3 regions of the Halomonas profundus genome follow, and region 1 is predicted to be linked to each of the others. Evidence: predicted binding sites of a transcription regulator. Region 1 holds the regulator's gene; each other region holds the start of a gene.
What was found. Region 1 encodes FNR, which switches genes on or off when oxygen is low (the NO sensors DNR and NnrR bind a similar motif). Its sites were predicted from a motif close to TTGATNTANATCAA; they were not measured.

Region 1 (6,070 bases):
CTAGCTCAATAGATAGCGCCGTGGATAACGTCATGGCGGCGCCTGCCAAAGGCCAATGGCTGCTGCTTAGTGAAAACGGTGCACCCCGCGCCTGGTTTGGCCTGCACGATGGCGTTCGCGACGACGCTGCCGCCACGATCAAAGCCCTCCAGGCTCTGGGCTTAAGCGTGGAGCTGCTATCTGGTGACACCGAGGATGCAGTGGAAAGCCTGGCCGATCAGCTCAATATTGCCATCTGGCATGCGGGCACCAGCCCAGAAGGCAAGCTGGCCCGGATGAAAGAGCTTCAAGCCGCAGGCGAAACCGTGGCGATGATTGGTGACGGCATTAACGACGTGCCGGTGTTAGCCGGTGCCGATGTGGCGATTGCCATGAATGGCGCAACGGATCTAGCCCGCACCCGCGCCGACGCAGTGCTACTCAGCCCACGTCTGATGCGGATTTTTGAGGCCATCGAGATTTCCCGCGCCACCCGGCGTATCATGCGCCAGAACATGATTTGGTCAGTGTGCTACAACTTTTCGGCGCTGCCGCTGGCGGCAATGGGTCTGGTGCCGCCCTGGCTAGCCGCAATTGGAATGTCGCTTAGCTCGCTAGTAGTGGTGGGTAATGCCCTGCGACTGTCGCGCTGGCGACCTCAGCCCGCGCCAACGCTAGACACTTCAACACCGGTGGCCGCATGACGATTCTTTATCTGCTGATCCCGCTTTCCCTGATTTTGCTGGGCCTCGCCGTCTGGGCGTTTTTCTGGGCGGTGAAAAATGATCAGTTCGATGACCTAGAAGGCCCAGCGCACCGCATTCTATTTGATGAGGATGAAAACGATCTTAGCCCTGAGCAGCGCCGCCAGCATCAGCAGGCAAAGCAAAAATCTTCCGAACCATCAGCGGCAGACACACCCGACGACCAAGAGCCTCGGCCATGAATCCAACGGGGCTTGATCTGCCGCCGCTAATGGCGGCGTTTGTGTTTGGCTTGATGGGCGGCGCCCACTGCATTGGTATGTGTGGCGGCATTATGAGCGCGCTCACCTTTGCAGTTCCCCCCAGCATGCGTAATCCGGCGCGCATGGGAGGCCTGCTGCTCAGCTACAACACAGGCCGCATTGTTAGCTATATGAGCGCAGGCACGCTGGTGGCACTGCTAGGCACGCTGTTTTCCCTTTCTGCTACGGCACGCCTGCTGCTGCAGATATTTGCCGCGCTGATGCTGATCTTAATGGCACTGTATATCGCCAACTGGTGGAAAGGGCTGCTCAAAGTGGAGGCCGTTGGCCGGCGACTATGGCGCTTTATCGAACCCGTGGGGCGTCGCTTGATGCCCGTAGTGCATATTCCCCAAGCCTTCGCCCTGGGAGCGCTCTGGGGCTGGCTCCCCTGCGGGTTGGTCTACTCCATGTTGGCCTGGAGCTTAGCGATTGCCGACCCGCTTCAGGGCGCTCTACTCATGGGCGCCTTTGGGCTTGGCACCCTACCTGCGCTGCTTGCCACTGGCCTGGCTGCCCGCCAGCTCAGCCATTTGATACGTCACCCCGCGACCCGCAGCGTGGCAGCGCTGACAATTATCGCTTTTGCGCTGTGGCAACTGTGGACACTTTCGGTACACAACCTCTAATAGCATGACGTGGCTCAACATTTACCTCCTCACCACGGGTTAGGCTAGCGGCATATCCTAACGTCGGAGCGCCCCTTCATGCCCGTTCATACCCCTGCTGCCTTGCCTCTTGCACCCGCTGCTGCCGCAGCCCCTATGCAGCCGGTGTGGGACGAAGCGTTACTGCGTCGCTACGACACCAACGGCCCACGCTACACCTCCTACCCAACAGCGCTATCGTTTCACGACCAATTTACCCCTGGCGACCTGACCCAAGCGCTGGAGCGTAGCAATGCCAGTAAGCGTCCGCTCTCGCTGTACGTTCATGTGCCCTTCTGCCGCAAGATCTGCTTCTACTGCGCGTGTAATAAAATCGCTACCAAAAACACTGCCCTTGCCGAGCCCTATATAGCCCGGCTTGACCGCGAGATGGTGCTGACCGCACGCCATTTGGATACATCACGACCGGTGGAGCAGTTGCATTGGGGCGGCGGCACGCCAACCTTTCTCAGCTTGAATCAGATGGGTGACCTGATTGATCGCCTGGACGCCCGTTTTGGTCTTTCGTCGTCTGCTGATCGCGATTACGCGATTGAAATAGATCCTCGCGAAGCGGATGTGTTTACGCTGCGCCATCTCGAATCCCTCGGCTTTAATCGCATCAGCTTGGGCGTTCAGGATTTAAGTCCACTGGTGCAAAAAGCGATTAATCGTATCCAGCCTCGGGTACTTACCGAAACGCTGATGGAGGAGGCGCATCGCCTGGGCTTTCGCTCGCTCAATCTCGACCTAATTTATGGCTTGCCATTTCAGACTGAAAAGAGCTTTGCCAACACCCTACGCCAGGTGATCGAGCTCAACCCGGCGCGCCTTTCTGTGTTTAATTACGCGCATATGCCCGAGCGTTTTGCCCCGCAGCGGCGCATTAATGTCGATGACTTGCCAGGCGGAGAAGAGAAGCTAGCGATTCTGCGCACCACCATCGAAATGCTCACCGCAGCTGGCTATGTGCATATCGGTATGGATCACTTTGCCCGCCCTGACGATAGCCTGGCTATTGCCCAGCGCGAAGGCTCGCTGCAGCGCAACTTCCAGGGCTACTCCAGCCATGCTCAGTGCGACTTAATCGGGCTTGGCGTATCGGCGATTTCCCGTATTGATGACGTCTATGCGCAGAATCCTAGCGATCTGGCCCGCTACGAAGCGGCGCTGGATCAGGGGCAGCTTGCCACCGTGCGTGGCATACGCTTAAGTGATGACGACCTGATCCGCCGGGATGTGATTGAGCGGCTGATGTGCGATATGGGCATTGACCTGGCCGCCGTTAGTCAACGCTGGAACATCGATGCCCCCCGCTACTTTGCGCCAGCGCTCGAGCGCCTGCAGAGCGCCGAACAGGATGGCCTGCTGACCCGCAGCGGTGATCAGCTTAACGCCACGCCGATGGGGCGGCTGCTGATTCGCCATATAGCGATGGCGTTTGATACCCACCTTTCCGGGCAAACGGGACAACGGTATTCTAAGATTGTTTAATCACCTTATTGCAGGCATGCTAAAGCGACTATAATAAGTAAGGATTTTCTAATTGATAAGTGTGACCCACTCAAGGAGCAACGCATGTTGGAACCCATGAGCCGTCGTCGCTCACTACTCCACGAAACTCGCTGCCAAACCTGCAGCTTGAGTTCTCTGTGCTTGCCGCTTGCCCTTGAGCTGGACGATATGGGGCAGTTCGACGCTATTATTCGTCGCCGTGCACCACTCAAAAAAGGCGAGCCGCTGTTTCGTCAGGGCGACACCTTTACCAGCGTTTACGCAGTCCGTTCGGGCAGTTTGAAACAGGTCACCGCCGAAGGTAACGGCAGCGAGCAGCTAACCAATTTCTACCTGCCTAGTGAATTGGTGGGGTTGGATGGCATTGACGAAGAGCATTACCCCGGTAGCGTTATCGCCCTGGAAACGACCACGGTCTGCGAGATTCCTTTTGACCGCCTGGATTTGCTCTCAGAAGAGATCCCTGAGCTACGTGGCCAGCTGTATCGGAGCATGAGCAAAGAGTTACGCGATGACCGACGCATGATGCGCCTACTCTCGCGCAAAACCGCCGATCAACGGCTGGCCACCTTTTTGATTACCCTTTCGGACCGTTTTCGTCGCCGGGGCTACTCGCCCTACAGCTTTCGCCTCTCAATGCCGAGGGCCGATATTGGCAACTACCTGGGCTTAGCGGTGGAAACCGTCAGCCGCATTTTAAGCCGCTTTCAGCAACAAAGCGTGGTGGCGGTTTCCGGGCGAGAGGTCAACATTCTCGATATGCCGCGCTTGATTACCCTCGCCGAAGAGGAAGAACAAACAGCTAGCTGACGTTAAAGGCTTGGATACGCCCCGCCAGTAGCTCTGCTTGCTTGGCCTCAAGGCCTTCAAAATCGAACAGGCTGCGGTCAGCCAACTGGGAAGGGGAAATGTTGGTGACAGCCTTGAACATGCTCTCCAGGCGGCCGGGAAACTTTTTGTCCCACTCGGCGAGCATCTCTTTGACCACCTGACGCTGCATATTAGGCTGGGAGCCGCACAGGTTGCAGGGAATGATTGGGAACTCCATCAGCCGCGAAAACTCAGCAATATCCGCTTCTTTGCAGTAGGCCAACGGCCGAATAACGATATTCTTCCCATCATCGGATAGCAGCTTTGGCGGCATCGCTTTCAGGTTGCCGCCAAAGAACATATTGAGAAACAGCGTTTCGAGAATATCTTCCCGGTGATGGCCCAGGGCTATCTTATTGGCGCCAATCTCTTCGGCAAAGCCATACAACGAGCCGCGCCGCAGCCGTGAACAAAGCGCGCAGGTGGTTTTACCTTCCGGGGTTTTCTCTTTTACCACCGAGTAAGTATCGCGCTCGACAATGTGGTACTCCACGCCCTGCTTATCCAGATACGCAGGCAATACGTGCTCGGGAAAACCCGGCTGTTTTTGATCCAGATTGACCGCTACCAGAGAAAAATTGACCGGCGCATTGCGCTGCAAATTGCGCAAAATCTCCAGCATCGTGTAGCTGTCTTTTCCGCCGGAGAGGCAGACCATTACGCGATCACCTTCATTGATCATTTGGTAATCAATAATCGCATTGCCCACTTCTCGGCGCAGACGCTTTTGCAGCTTGTTAAATTCACGCTTCTGCTTCGCATCAGCCAGCTCAGGCTGGTCGTGCTCAGCGTCAGCTGGGGTGGCTCCAACCGTATCATGGTGAGCAGGATCAAAGTGATCAAGAGATTGCATGGTATAAGCACTGCCGAGGGTATGGTGAAGAGTAGAGGCGCTACAAATAAATAATTGGGCGCTATTCTAACAACACTCTTCGCCTTGACCCAACTACTCGTCGCTCCTCCCTAAGCAGCCTGCGCCATAATACGCTGCAGGCGCATATACAGCAGTGCGCTGGCGGTGGCCTCTCCAAGCACACTCTGCATGCCCATGACGGGTACTTGCCAGCATGCCAACGCCTGGGCGAAGCTGCTGGGCGCTTCGACCTCCGGGTGCAAACGGCGCAGTTGGCGCTGATGCAGTTTTGCCACATCGACCTGGGCGTTGGGCAGGGCAAAATTCAGCCGCTTACTGAGCAGTGCATTCAATGCTCCAATGCGCTTCTCTAACTGCCAGCCAACGATGGGCCGATTGCCGATAAATTCTACTAGCGCGCTCAAGTTATCACTGTTTGGTGGCAGTATCTCCCCCGCCTCGCACAGCAAGTGATGACGGCGCAGCGTTGCGCTCGCGGGCTGCTTCGCGCTGCCAAGGGTGATCACAAAAGCGCGGCTGGTATGCACCTGCTGATGGCTCAGCACCACTGCCGCCACGCTGATCACAGGTGATGATTGCGTGGGCGTTGCGGTGCAGGCGAGCGCCACCAGCTCTTCGCCCATATAGGGCTGAAACAGCCAGGCATAGGGGGAGTCTGCACAACGACGCCGGTCACTTTCACGCCTTAACAAGGTGCGCAGCGAGCCGCTAAATAGCGTCACATGTCGATCTAACAGCCGCATTCCGCTCACGAATACTCCAAATGGTAACGGTGGGAAAGCCGCTGCTTAAAGTCTTTGACAATATGCATCGCTTCGCGCAGTAGGTCGCGCTCCAGGGAAGAGAGGTTCTGCACCACGACACGGTTAGCGCGTCTGCTGCTTTGGGCGTTAGTTTCTTTCGCATCGGCAGAAGTTTTCAGCGTACTTAGCTGCTGCTTGAGGCGCAGCTCAGAAAAGAGCGCCAACGCTTCGCCCAGGTCATCGGCAAAACGGCGATCCAACCGGCCGTCAGTAACCAGGGCATCCAAGCGATCAAACGTCGAGGTGGCTTTGATGCGCCGCTCAAGCGCCATGGTGCGGACACCGTGCACGATAGGGAAAATACCGCCTTTCTTGATATCGATACCGTGCTGAGGCTTTTTCAGCGAACCAAACAGCGTCAGCGGCGTCGAAAAGC
Region 2 (6,070 bases), 1.4 Mb from region 1:
GCGGGTCCAGACTTCGCAGCGCTGGCGCTGCTCAGTGGGCAAGCTAGCATATTGAGAGGTTTGCATTAGCGTGTTCCTTAAACGAGTTGAGAAAAAGTGAGGCAAATGCCTCAAGCCGTGGCGGCGTCGATTGCGCTCGCCGTTTTTGCCCAAAGTGCTTCGTCGCACTTGGGGCAGAACTCATGTTCACCCGACAGGTAGCCATGCACCGGGCAGATCGAAAAGGTGGGTGTGACTGTGAGGTAGGGTAAGCGAAAGTGAGAGAGCGCCGTTTTAACCAGCTTGCGACAGGCGGAGGCCGAGGTAATCCGTTCGCGCATATAGAGATGCAATACCGTGCCACCGGTGTAGCGAGTCTGTAAGGGGTCTTGATGGCTCAGTGCCTCAAAGGGATCATCGGTATGACCCACCGGCAATTGACTGGAATTGGTGTAGTAGGGCGCCTCGGGTGTACCGGCTTGAAGAATGTCAGGAAAGCGCGTCAGATCCTCCCGGGCAAAGCGGTGAGTGGTGCCCTCTGCCGGGGTGGCTTCAAGGTTATACATGTGGCCGGTCTGTTCTTGAAATTCGCGCATCCGCTCCCGAACGTGGTCAAGAAGATCCAGTGCCAGCTGTAGCCCTTGGGCGTCGGCGATATCGCAGCGATCCCCAGTAAAGTTGCGCACCATTTCGTTGAGCCCATTCACACCCAGAGTAGAGAAATGATTGCGTAACGTGCCCAGGTAGCGCTGGGTAAAGGGGTAGAGCCCCTGATCCATTAGTTGCTGAATGCGCTCGCGCTTGAGTTCGAGGCTATCGCGCCCGAGCGACAGAAGGCGATCCAGCTCGCTGAACAGCCCGGCCCGGTCGCCGGCAAAGCGGTAACCCAACCGGGCACAGTTGATCGTCACTACTCCCAACGATCCGGTTTGCTCCGCACTGCCGAACAGACCGTTGCCGCGTTTGAGCAGTTCACTCAAATCAAGCTGCAGGCGGCAGCACATGGAACGCACCATGTGGGGTTCCAGATCCGAATTGAGAAAGTTTTGAAAGTAGGGCAGTCCATACTTGGCGGTCAGTGCGAAGAGCCGCTCGGCGTTGTCGCTTTCCCAGTCGAAATCATGGGTGATGTTATAAGTGGGTATCGGGAAGGTGAACACACGCCCGTGGCGATCCCCGGCCTCCATGACTTCCAAATAGGCCCGGTTGATCAAGTCCATTTCAACCTGCAGTTCGCCGTAACTGAACGGCTGCTCCTCTTCGCCGATAACCGGTACCTGATGGCGCAAGTCGTCGGGGCAGACCCAGTCGAAGGTTAGGTTGGTGAAGGGCGTCTGGCTACCCCAGCGCGAAGGTACATTTAGGTTGTAGATGAATTCCTGAAGCGCCTGCTTAACCTGCGCGTAGGTCAGGCCGTCCTTGCGCACGTAGGGTGCCAGATAGGTATCGAAAGAGCTGAAGGCTTGTGCCCCGGCCCACTCGTTCTGCAAGGTGCCAAGAAAATTAACCATTTGCCCCAGGGCACTTGAAAGGTGGCGGGGCGGGTGGCTTTCGGCTCGTCCCGGTACCCCATTAAATCCCTCTAGCAGCAAAGTACGCAGCGACCAGCCGGCGCAATAGCCGCACAGCATATCCAGGTCGTGAATATGCAAATCACCTTCCCTATGAGCTTCCCCCACGGTGTGGGGGTAAATCTCATCGAGCCAGTAGTTGGCTATCAACTTGCCCGAGACGTTGAGGATTAAACCGCCCAATGAATAGCCCTGGTTGGCATTGGCGTGAACACGCCAGTCGGCGCGTTGGAGGTACTCATTGACCGTCGAGGCGACGTCAATATGATGCTTTGCTACCTGAACGCTTGTGGAGCTTTTCACCCAATTCACCTATATATGCTAGATTTAATAAAAATAAATACTATATATGGTGTTAAAGGGTAAGCGTTCAGGATTTTGCAATAAATGACCCAGGTCAAAAATGGTGGGGAAAAATAGTAAGGCGTGGTGGCGCCTAGGCTATTGTTTTAGCCGGTCATCGTGCGGGTGTTATCCATACCCGGTCGGCCATACCAGTAACCGTCGCAGATTTCAGCATCCACCAGTGTCAAAGGATCGGGCGTAGCTAACCTGCCGTGGCGGGACTGATCGAAAGCCTTGACCACCTCGGCCATGCCTTCCGCCCGTGGGCTGAGACGTGCCACTGATACCCCCATATCCGCCATGACCATAAGTTCATGGCGCAGATCCTGGCAGGCGCTGGAAAGGGTTTGAATACCGTTCAGGGTAAAAACATCCCGGGACTCTTGTGAACGTAGCACCAAGCCTTCGGGGTACTTTTGGCAGACGAACTTGCAGCGGTCTTTGGGTGTTTGGTGACGCCGGGCGGTAAAACAGCGTGACGACCAGGCCAAGGGGAGATGCCCGTAGGCGAATACTTCGCATGGGTGGGGAACGCCTGCCTGGTGGCAATCGTTAATAAGTTTGGCTAAGTCTTGCTGTGACATTTCCACCGGCGCTTGCCAACGCCGCATGCCGGCACGGGCCATAACGCCCAGTGTCGCCGGGTTGTAGAGGTTGAGCGCAGCACCGGCGATGAACGGCAGTCCGGCACTGGAGAGTCGTTGCAGGGCGCTTTGGTCATTGGCCTCGACGATAAAATCACCGTTGTCACACAGCTTGCGCAAGTCACGCAGGTCGGCTTCGGACTCGACCAAGGTCTGGCTGGCGAGTACTACCTGCTTGCCCGCCTGGCTGAGCTCGCGCCCAATGCCTAGCCAGTCGTCCAGTTTCATATCGCGGCGCCGCGAGCAGACGGTTTCGCCCAGGGTTATAATCTCTACCGGCCAGTCGGCCGCCTCGCGGTAGAAGTCGGCGTAGCGTTGCCGAGTCCAGTAAAAAAGCACCGGCCCGAGGGAGAGTTGAAGAGGGCCGGTTGATAAGGTCGGTGATAGGGGAGGTGTAGTGTTCGGCATAGTAGGCTCCTATTTCCAGCGGCGTTCGTAGGCGCCTAGGGTAGTGATGGCACCTTCGGAAAGCTCGGCAAGGCCTGCCATCCAGGCGGGTTCTGGATCAAAGCGCTCAGGCTGAGCCTCTAGGCGGTTGAGCGCCTGGCGCCAGATCCCGGCCACTTTAGAGACATAGGCGGGGCTGCGCTGACGACCTTCAATTTTGACGGCGCTAATACCCAGGTCGCGTAGCTCCGGCAATAGCTCCAGGGTATTGAGGCTGGTGGGTTCCTCAATGGCGTGATAGGTCTCGCCCGCCACCTCGAAGCGACCCTTGCATAGGGTGGGGTAGCCCGCGCGCTCGCCTTCGGCGTAGCGGTCGATAAGAACATTGTTAAGGCGAGACTCTAAGCCCTCTGGCGTTTCTTCCCAGCGGACATGAGCCGCTGGCGAGCAGACGCCCCGGGTATTGGGCGATTCGCCGGTCAGGTAGGAGGAGAGATAGCAGCGTCCTTCGGCCATGATGCACAGGCTGCCGAAAGCGAACACCTCCAGTTCTACCGGTGTTTGCTTGGCCAGGTCGCGTACTTGAGTGATTGACAGCACCCTTGGCAGTACGGCGCGCTTAATGCCGAAATGCTGGTGGTAAAAGCGTAGCGCTTCATGGCTGGTCGCCGAACCCTGCACTGAGAGGTGCCGCGAGATTTCGGGGTGATGGCGAGTAGCGTAGTCGAGCAGTCCCATATCGGCGAGAATCAGCGCATCCACGCCCAGTTCGGCGGCCTGATCCACGGCCCGAGTCCAGTGTTCCCAGCCATCGGGCTGGGGATAGGTATTAATGGCGCAAAAAACGCGTTTGCCATGTCGGTGGGCGTAATCGACCCCCTCGCGGGCACGTTTGTCGGTAAAGTTTAGCCCGGCGAATTGCCGTGCGTTGGTGATGTTCTGGAAACCGAAATAGACAGCGTCGGCACCTTCATCTACAGCGCGCTTTAGAGCGGGCAGGTTGCCAGCGGGACATACAAGCTCCATAGCGAGACTCCTTGCGGGAAAAGTCCGAGCATTTTAGTCGCCTATTTTTTGTCGGCTTTTGACACAGGTCATATCGGGGTGGCTTTCAAAAGAGGATAACGCTGCAGAGTAGGCAAGCTGGATGCAGGCAGTTTTTAAAACGTATATTGTATGAATATTAACCAATGCTTGCTGCACCCACTTCCAGAGTTCCATTTCAGAGACCTCTTTTAGAGCCCCTTTTCAGAGACCTACTTCGATCATGCAAGATGAACTGCTCTTCAATCGCCCCCTGGTAGAGAAATATGACCGCCCAGGCCCGCGGTACACTTCTTATCCCACTGCGCCCCAGTTTCATGCCGCGTTTGCCGAGGATGATTACCGTAGCGCCGCCGAGCGCAGTAATCGGGTCGCAGTACCCAAGCCGCTTTCGGTCTATGTGCATATCCCGTTCTGCAAAAGCCTGTGCTACTACTGCGCCTGCAACAAAATCATTACTCATAATACCGAGCGAGCCGCCGAATACCTCCAGTGGTTAAAACAGGAGATACGTGCTCAGGGAGCGCTGTTCGATACCACCCGCCAAATGACCCAACTGCACCTGGGCGGCGGCACCCCAACCTATTTAAGCAACGCCCAGCTAAGCGAACTGATGGCGGCGCTGGACGAAGCCTTTCACTTCGCCGCACCTGAAGAGCGTGAATTCTCGCTGGAGGTAGACCCTCGCACCGTGACACCCGAACAGGTGTACGAGCTCTACGCGCTGGGCTTCAATCGGTTGAGCTTCGGTGTGCAGGATTTCGATCACGACGTGCAGCAAGCGGTCAATCGCGTCCAGAGCGAAGAGCAGGTGGTATCCCTGGTCAAGGCTGCCCGCGAGGCGGGGTTTGAATCGGTCAGCGTTGACCTGATCTACGGTTTACCGCTGCAGACAGTGGCGAGTTTCGATACGACGCTAACCAAGATTATTGACCTGCAACCGGATCGCATTGCCGCTTATAGCTACGCCCATCTGCCCGAACTGTTTAAAGCTCAGCGGCTAATTCGCCCCGAAGACATGCCGCCACCCGAGCGCAAGCTGGAGCTGCTGGAGCTTACGATTAACCGCCTGACGGCCGCAGGGTATGTCTACATCGGCATGGATCACTTCGCCCTTCCGAATGACGAGCTGAGCTTGGCCCGTGAAAATGGCACTCTGCAGCGCAATTTTCAGGGCTACTCTACCCACGCCGACTGCGACATGATTGGGCTGGGCATTACCTCGATTGGCAAGGTGGGCGATACCTATAGCCAAAACGTCAAGGAAACTGCCCAGTATCAGCATCGCTTGGATGAAGGGCGTTTACCGGTTTTCCGTGGCTATCGCCTTAGCGATGACGACCGCCTGCGCCGCGATGTCATTAATACTCTGATGTGTCACGGCCGCCTTGAATTTGCCGCTATCGAGGCCCGGCACAATATCGATTTTCGCAGCTACTTCGCGAGTGCCTTGGCGAGCCTCGAAGAGATGGCGGACGACGGGTTAATTGCTTTGCGCGACCATGACATCGAGGTGCTGCCTTCAGGGAGGTTGATGATCCGCAACCTGGCCATGGCGTTCGACGCCTACCTGAAACCAACGGAAAACCGTTATTCGCGCACGGTGTAATTTCAACAGTGCCAACTGTCTATTCCTTTACGTTGGCCGCTCTATCACCTTGGGGGTAGACAGGGTGTATATGGAGGTAATCACGCAGTAATTCGCTTGTCGATCACGCAGAATCCACTCCATGGAACCCGCACTGTCGGGTATGCAAATTTCCGAGGAGCCTGGAGATCGACCATGAGTCACTTCATAGATCGGCTGAATTTCTTCCGCAAGTCCCGCGAGCCTTTTGCCAACGAACACGGTGAGCTACGCAGCGAATCCCGCCAGTGGGAAGATAGTTATCGTGCCCGCTGGCAGCACGACAAAGTAGTACGCAGTACCCACGGGGTGAACTGCACCGGCTCCTGTAGCTGGAAGATCTACGTTAAGAACGGTTTAGTTACCTGGGAAACCCAGCAGACTGACTACCCCCGTACCCGTCCCGACCTGCCTAACCATGAGCCGCGTGGCTGCCCCCGCGGCGCCAGCTACTCCTGGTATCTGTACAGCGC
Region 3 (6,070 bases), 1.7 Mb from region 1:
GAAGCTGATAAAGAACAGGAAGTCGAAGAGGAAGAGGATCATGTCGATCCAATTCTATTGCGCCCCGTAGACGATCTTGAGTTGACTGTTCGTAGCGCGAACTGCCTAAAAGCCGAGAATATTTACTACATCGGTGATCTTATCCAGCGCACAGAAGTTGAGCTGTTGAAGACACCGAACCTCGGTAAAAAGTCTTTGAATGAAATCAAAGATGTATTGGCGGCTCGCGGCTTGTCCCTTGGCATGCGGTTGGAAAATTGGCCACCGGCAAGCCTGAAGGACGACAAAGCCTCCGCGTGAGCGTCGACTTGAGTCCCAGTTTGGTAAGGAATTACAACCATGCGTCATCGTAAGAGTGGTCGTCATCTGAATCGCACCAGCTCGCATCGTCAGGCCATGTTCAAGAACATGTCTGTCTCGCTGGTCGAACATGAAGTCATTAAGACAACCCTGCCGAAAGCCAAGGAGCTGCGTCGCGTAATCGAGCCGCTGATCACCTTGTCTAAGCAGGATAGCGTTGCAAACCGTCGTTTGGCGTTTGCCCGCACGCGCTCTAAAGAAGCCGTCGGCAAACTGTTCAACGAATTGGGTCCGCGTTATGCCGAGCGTCCGGGCGGTTACGTCCGTATTCTCAAGTGCGGTTTCCGCACCGGCGACAACGCGCCTATGGCGTTCGTTGAACTAGTTGACCGTCCGGTTGTTGAAGAAGCCGCTGCAGAAGAGTAATCCTCTGCGCCAGGCCTCTTTGGTAGCGAATGAAAACCGACCCTCAGTGGTCGGTTTTTTTATGGGCGCATTTATCTTCTGTTTTCTACACTTAACGGCGTCTATTCTTCGTACTAATACCCTATACTCGGCCTATTATTAAATTGAGTAAGCGTCGCGTGCCGCTTGGGCAAGCCTTGTGTTGTAGCTTGAGTGTGGCATGGTAGTTAAGCAGCGGCAGGTTGGTTAAACAGCGATTCGAACTAGCGCATTGATAACAAGCAAGGGGCAGGTATGTATGCGAGGATAAAAAGCGCTGCCGGGGGAGCGTCGGCGATAGGGTTTTTGAGTATGCTAATGCTGCTCATACTTGCGATGGTCACTACTGCGCATGCCGACAACCCGCGCTATGCGGGTATTGTCGTTGATCTGGACAATGGCGAAGTGCTTTACGCCGAGAATATTGACGATCAGCGCTATCCTGCGTCGCTTACCAAAATGATGACGCTCTATCTAACCTTTGAAGCGTTAGAAGAGGGTACGCTGCGCTTGGACCAACCCTTGCCGGTTTCCCATTACGCTGCCGCCAAGCCTGCTGTCAAACTGTGGCTGGCGGCGGGCAGCTCAATTCCGGTGGATACCGCTATTCGCGCACTCGCGGTTCGCTCTGCCAATGATGTTGCCGCAGTGGTTGCCGAAGCCCTGGGCGGCAGCGAAGCCCACTTTGCGCAAATGATGACCACCAAGGCACGCGAGCTTGGCATGCATGCCACCACCTTTCGCAATGCCTCTGGCTTGCCGGATGACGGCCAAATCACCACCGCGCGGGATATGCTCACGCTTTCGGTACGCGTGATGCAGGACTTCCCCCAGTACTACCATTACTTCGGCCTGCAAGAGTTTACCTATCGCGGCACCCGGCACACCAGCCACAATCGATTGGTGCGTGACTACCCAGGTGCCGATGGCCTAAAAACGGGGTTCATTCGCGCCTCTGGCTTTAACGTGGCCACTACCGCAGTGCGCGGTGATCGGCGGCTGGTGGGCGTCGTCATGGGTGGTTTTTCATCCCAGTCCCGGGATACCCATATGGCCAATCTGCTGGATCGTAGCTTCTTGCGTGCGTCCCTACGCGACCAGCAAAGCTGGATGGGCGACACCAGCTTCTCGCGGGAATTTATGGCCTTTGCACCCCCTGCTCAGCCGGTGGCACCACAGCAGCCAGCGCCACGCCAACCCCTGCTGGCGGTGGTCGAAACGTCAACATTGTCACCATCGAGTAACTCTACCCCCTCAACGCCGGTTGTCGATCTTGAAGAACAGCTAGCCGATATCGTCACCATTCAGCGCCCAACGCCGGCAAGCGAAGATCCACAGCCCGACCCACTTCAAGCGTTCATTGAGCGTGAACGCAAGATGGCCTCTGTCAATGAAACGGGCGGCGGCTGGGGGGTGCAAGTGGGTGCTTTCAGTCGTGAAGCCCAGGCACGGCAATTGGCGCAGCAGGCGGCTCAGCGGATTGCACAGACTTTAGGCGGACGCATTGCTGTAGACACGGTAGAGGGCCAAAACCCGGTTTATCGCGCCCGGCTAATGGCATTGGACGAGCAGCGCGCTCGCCAAGCGTGCCGTGAGCTGCACTCCCAAGGTATGGACTGTATGGTCGTTAACGCCAGCTTGTAAGGGGGTGGGCCGTCATCACCCCGCCAATGGTTAATTGGCGGGGTTTTTCTTTTTTGGCACTTTGTATTGACCAGTGAACAGGGAGATCGCGGTGACAACCTCGCTGAAAGGCATACTCTGCATGTGTTTGGGCGTTCTTTTCCTCGCCCTAGGCGACGCTGTTTCCAAGTGGTTAGGTGAAGTGCACTCGCCACTGCAGATTATTTTCTTCCGTGCCTTGATATCGCTACCGCTGATTGCGCTGCTTGCCCATTTTGCCGGTGGGTTACGCAAGCTGCGTACGAAACGGCCGGGCGTCCATTTGCTGCGCGGATTGATTTATACCGCCACCATGGTCTGTTTCGTATGGGGGCTAACGCTGCTCCCCCTGGCGGAGGCCACGGCGATTGCCTTTGTGGCGCCGCTGTTTGTGACCCTGCTTTCGGTGCCATTGTTGGGTGAGCGCATTGATCCACCGGTGCTGATCGCATCCTTGGTGGGGTTTGCGGGGGTGCTGATCGTGGTGCGGCCCAACGGCGATGCGTTTCAGATGGGCGCGCTGGTATTGGTGGGGGCGGCGCTATTCTATGCGCTGATGATGATTACCGCCCGGCGCTACGGCGCCCGCGAACACCTCTGGGCAATGCTGTTTTACATGACCTGTGTGCCGCTGGTGGTGACCGCGCTAACGCTGCCATGGGTGTGGCAGACACCCCAGCCGTGGCACTGGGTAGGCTTTTTCGCCTCCGGAATATTGGGCGTTGCGGCCACCGCTTTCATCACCTTGGCCTTTCGGTTTGCTCCTGCGGCCATCGCCGCGCCGTTTGATTACACCGCTATGCTCTGGGCGGTACTGCTGGGCTGGTGGTTCTGGGGTGAAATGCCGGATCTCTGGGTCTGGGTAGGCAGCGCCTTGATAATGGGCAGCGGGTTAGCGGTGGCGTATCACGACCGTAGGACAACCCTTAAACGTCGTCCTACCGCTTAACTGACGTCACTCTACCGCCACTTTTTGATCTAGGTCACGGAAGCGGTGAGCTTGCCAAAACGGCGGATTTGGGCTGGTTATAATCCTGGCCTTTCATCGCAGTCCGCTGCGAGCCATCGTCCTGATCACGGTGACTGTCTATGCAAGCCCCCGAACGACTGAAGCAAGCTCCCGAGCTCCTTTCCCCTGCGGGCACCTTCAAGAACATGCGTTACGCCTTTGCCTATGGGGCCGATGCGGTCTACGCAGGGCAGCCACGCTATTCTCTCAGGGTGCGCAACAACGATTTTAAAATTGATAACTTACATCGTGGTATCGAGTATACCCATGCCCGAGGCAAGCAGTTTTACGTTGCCTCCAACATTGCCCCTCACAACAGCAAACTGAAAACCTACCTTCAGGATATGGCGCCGGTGATCGAGGCAGGGCCCGATGCGCTGATTATGTCGGATCCCGGTTTGATTATGATGGTTCGTGACCGCTGGCCGGATCAACCTATCCACCTCTCAGTGCAATCGAACGTCGTCAACTGGGCTGCCGCCCAATTCTGGCAGCGGCAGGGTATCAGCCGCATCATTTTGTCTAGGGAGCTATCACTGGAAGAGATCGGCGAAATACGCGAACAGTGCCCAGGCTTAGAGATCGAAACCTTTGTTCACGGCGCACTGTGTATCGCCTATTCAGGGCGTTGCCTGCTGTCGGGTTATTTCAATCATCGCGACCCTAATCAAGGCACCTGCACCAACGCGTGTCGCTGGAAATACAACACCATAGCGGCAACCCACGATGACACGGGCGACTTAATAGCCGCCCAAGGAAGTGGTAGCGCTGCGGCCGGCAGCCCAGACGAGCTTTCGGCGCTGATTGAAGACGTTTCCCGCCCTGGCAAGCTGATGCCTGTGCATGAAGATGAACACGGCACCTACATCATGAACTCCAAGGATCTGCGCGCGGTGCAGCACGTGGCTCGACTGACGCAAATGGGTGTGGCGTCACTAAAGATTGAAGGACGCACCAAGTCCCATTACTACGTCGCGCGTACAGCGCAAGTTTATCGCCAAGCCATTGATGACGCCGTCGCTGGGCGCCCCTTTAACAAACGGCTAATGGATGAACTTGAGAACCTGGCGAATAGAGGGTACACCGAAGGTTTCTATCAACGCCATGTGCACGGTGAGTTCCAAAGCTATGAGCAGGGGAACTCGATCGGCGTTCACCAACAGTTCGTCGGTGAAGTGTTGGGTTTCGATCCGGCTCGTGGCAGGTTGGAAGTCGAGGTTAAAAATCGCTTTGAAGTGGGGGATGGCATGGAGCTGATGCTGCCAGGTGGTAATCACCGCTTCGTGCTTGAGCATATCGAGAACTTGCGAGGTGAAGCGCAGAGCGCAGCACCTGGTTCTGGGCATCGCGTGCGAATCCCCGTTCCCAAGGTCAGCATTACCCCTGAACAGCTTGAGTTTGCGCTGTTAATGCGTGATCTCAAGCCTTCCAGAGCAGCACAACCTGAATCGTTAGGGGTAGCGATCAGCTAAACGCATAAACGTCCATCGCAAGCACACCGTGCTCTACGCTGTGGTGCAGCTGTTTTGCGTCGCCTCCTGCCCCCATGGCCACCAGCAATGGCTGAAAGTGTTCAGGGGTCGGGTGGTTCTCCTGCGCATAGGGTGCGCGCTCCCAGCTAAGCAGCGCTTCACGATCATTGGCGATAAGGCGCTCGCTTACCCAAGTGGCAAATTCATCTACCCAGGCGGGCACAGGGCTCTCCTGGGGCATGATTTCATACAGGTTATGGGTCAGGCTGCCCGAGCCGATCACCAAAATCCCCTCTTCCCGCAGAGCCGACAGGCGCTCGCCCAGCGTGGCCAGCTCCGCATTGCTCCAGCGCACCGGAAGCGACAGCGAGACAACCGGCACATTGGCGTCAGGAAACATCAGTGAAAGGGGCACCCAGGCGCCGTGATCCAGGCCGCGCTCTACCCGCTCGGCGCCCAGTAACACGGCCAGCCGTTCAGCCAGTTCCGGCTCACCCGGGGCAGGATACTGGCACTCGAAAAGCGCCTGTGGGAAGCCGCCAAAGTCGTGAATGGTTTCTGGCTTGGCGCTGATGCTGACCTTGAGCGCCAGGCTCTCCCAGTGCGCTGAGACCACTACCACCGCCTTGGGCGCAAGCTGCCTACCCAGTTCGCGTAGAAAGGCATGAGCCGGGGTTTTATTGAGGGCCAGCATGGGCGAACCATGGGAAATAAACAGGCTAGGTAACATGAGTGAGTCTCCTCAGCAGCATGGCCAACGCTGGCGGTAAGCAAGCGCTGGCAATAGGGTTAGGCGATAGTTTTAGGTGTTAGGCGAATCGGTTGCTTAACACCCAGCGGCCGCTGCCCAGGCCCGCTTGCACGATTAACGCCAGCGTCCAGAACACCGGGAATTCCCAACCGCCGCCGGTATTTGAGAACATCCAGCCGTTGCCAAGATGCACCCAAGCAGCGCCGAGCAGTACCGGCACCAGTGCCAGGCTCACCCAGCGGGTGTAAACACCCAGAATCAGGGCGGCTCCACCGCCCACTTCCGCGGCAATGGTCAGGTAGGCCAGAAACCCTGGTAAACCCAGTGATTCAAAATAGCCGACGGTGCCCGGTAGGGTAAATACAAACACCTTGAGCAAACCGTGAGCAAGGGCCATCACACCCAGTGCGACGCGCAGTAGCGAGATGGCCT

Region 2: hemN (oxygen-independent coproporphyrinogen III oxidase) is a predicted target of FNR. The motif match lies at 4,011-4,024, and genes of this name have one in related genera.
Region 3: trhP (prephenate-dependent tRNA uridine(34) hydroxylase TrhP) is a predicted target of FNR. The motif match lies at 3,380-3,393, and genes of this name have one in related genera.

The regions. Positions count from the first base shown of each region.
Region 1 covers NZ_CP086344.1:3,827,582-3,833,651, forward strand. The annotation lists gene LMS44_RS17540 (heavy metal translocating P-type ATPase) at 1-683, shown strand, start outside; gene ccoS (cbb3-type cytochrome oxidase assembly protein CcoS) at 680-925, shown strand; gene LMS44_RS17550 (sulfite exporter TauE/SafE family protein) at 922-1,614, shown strand; gene hemN (oxygen-independent coproporphyrinogen III oxidase) at 1,693-3,126, shown strand; gene fnr (fumarate/nitrate reduction transcriptional regulator Fnr) at 3,211-3,957, shown strand; gene ttcA (tRNA 2-thiocytidine(32) synthetase TtcA) at 3,950-4,870, opposite strand; gene LMS44_RS17570 (3'-5' exonuclease family protein) at 4,981-5,634, opposite strand; gene LMS44_RS17575 (DUF294 nucleotidyltransferase-like/CBS domain-containing protein) at 5,640-6,070, opposite strand, start outside.
Region 2 covers NZ_CP086344.1:2,438,304-2,444,373, forward strand. The annotation lists gene nrdD (anaerobic ribonucleoside-triphosphate reductase) at 1-66, opposite strand, end outside; gene LMS44_RS10935 (ribonucleoside triphosphate reductase) at 111-1,862, opposite strand; gene LMS44_RS10940 (U32 family peptidase) at 2,000-2,947, opposite strand; gene ubiU (ubiquinone anaerobic biosynthesis protein UbiU) at 2,957-3,952, opposite strand; gene hemN (oxygen-independent coproporphyrinogen III oxidase) at 4,194-5,579, shown strand; gene LMS44_RS10955 (nitrate reductase subunit alpha) at 5,754-6,070, shown strand, end outside.
Region 3 covers NZ_CP086344.1:232,351-238,420, forward strand. The annotation lists gene LMS44_RS01070 (DNA-directed RNA polymerase subunit alpha) at 1-300, shown strand, start outside; gene rplQ (50S ribosomal protein L17) at 340-726, shown strand; gene LMS44_RS01080 (D-alanyl-D-alanine carboxypeptidase family protein) at 1,057-2,388, shown strand; gene LMS44_RS01085 (DMT family transporter) at 2,480-3,355, shown strand; gene trhP (prephenate-dependent tRNA uridine(34) hydroxylase TrhP) at 3,496-4,887, shown strand; gene LMS44_RS01095 (DODA-type extradiol aromatic ring-opening family dioxygenase) at 4,880-5,617, opposite strand; gene LMS44_RS01100 (DoxX family protein) at 5,697-6,070, opposite strand, start outside.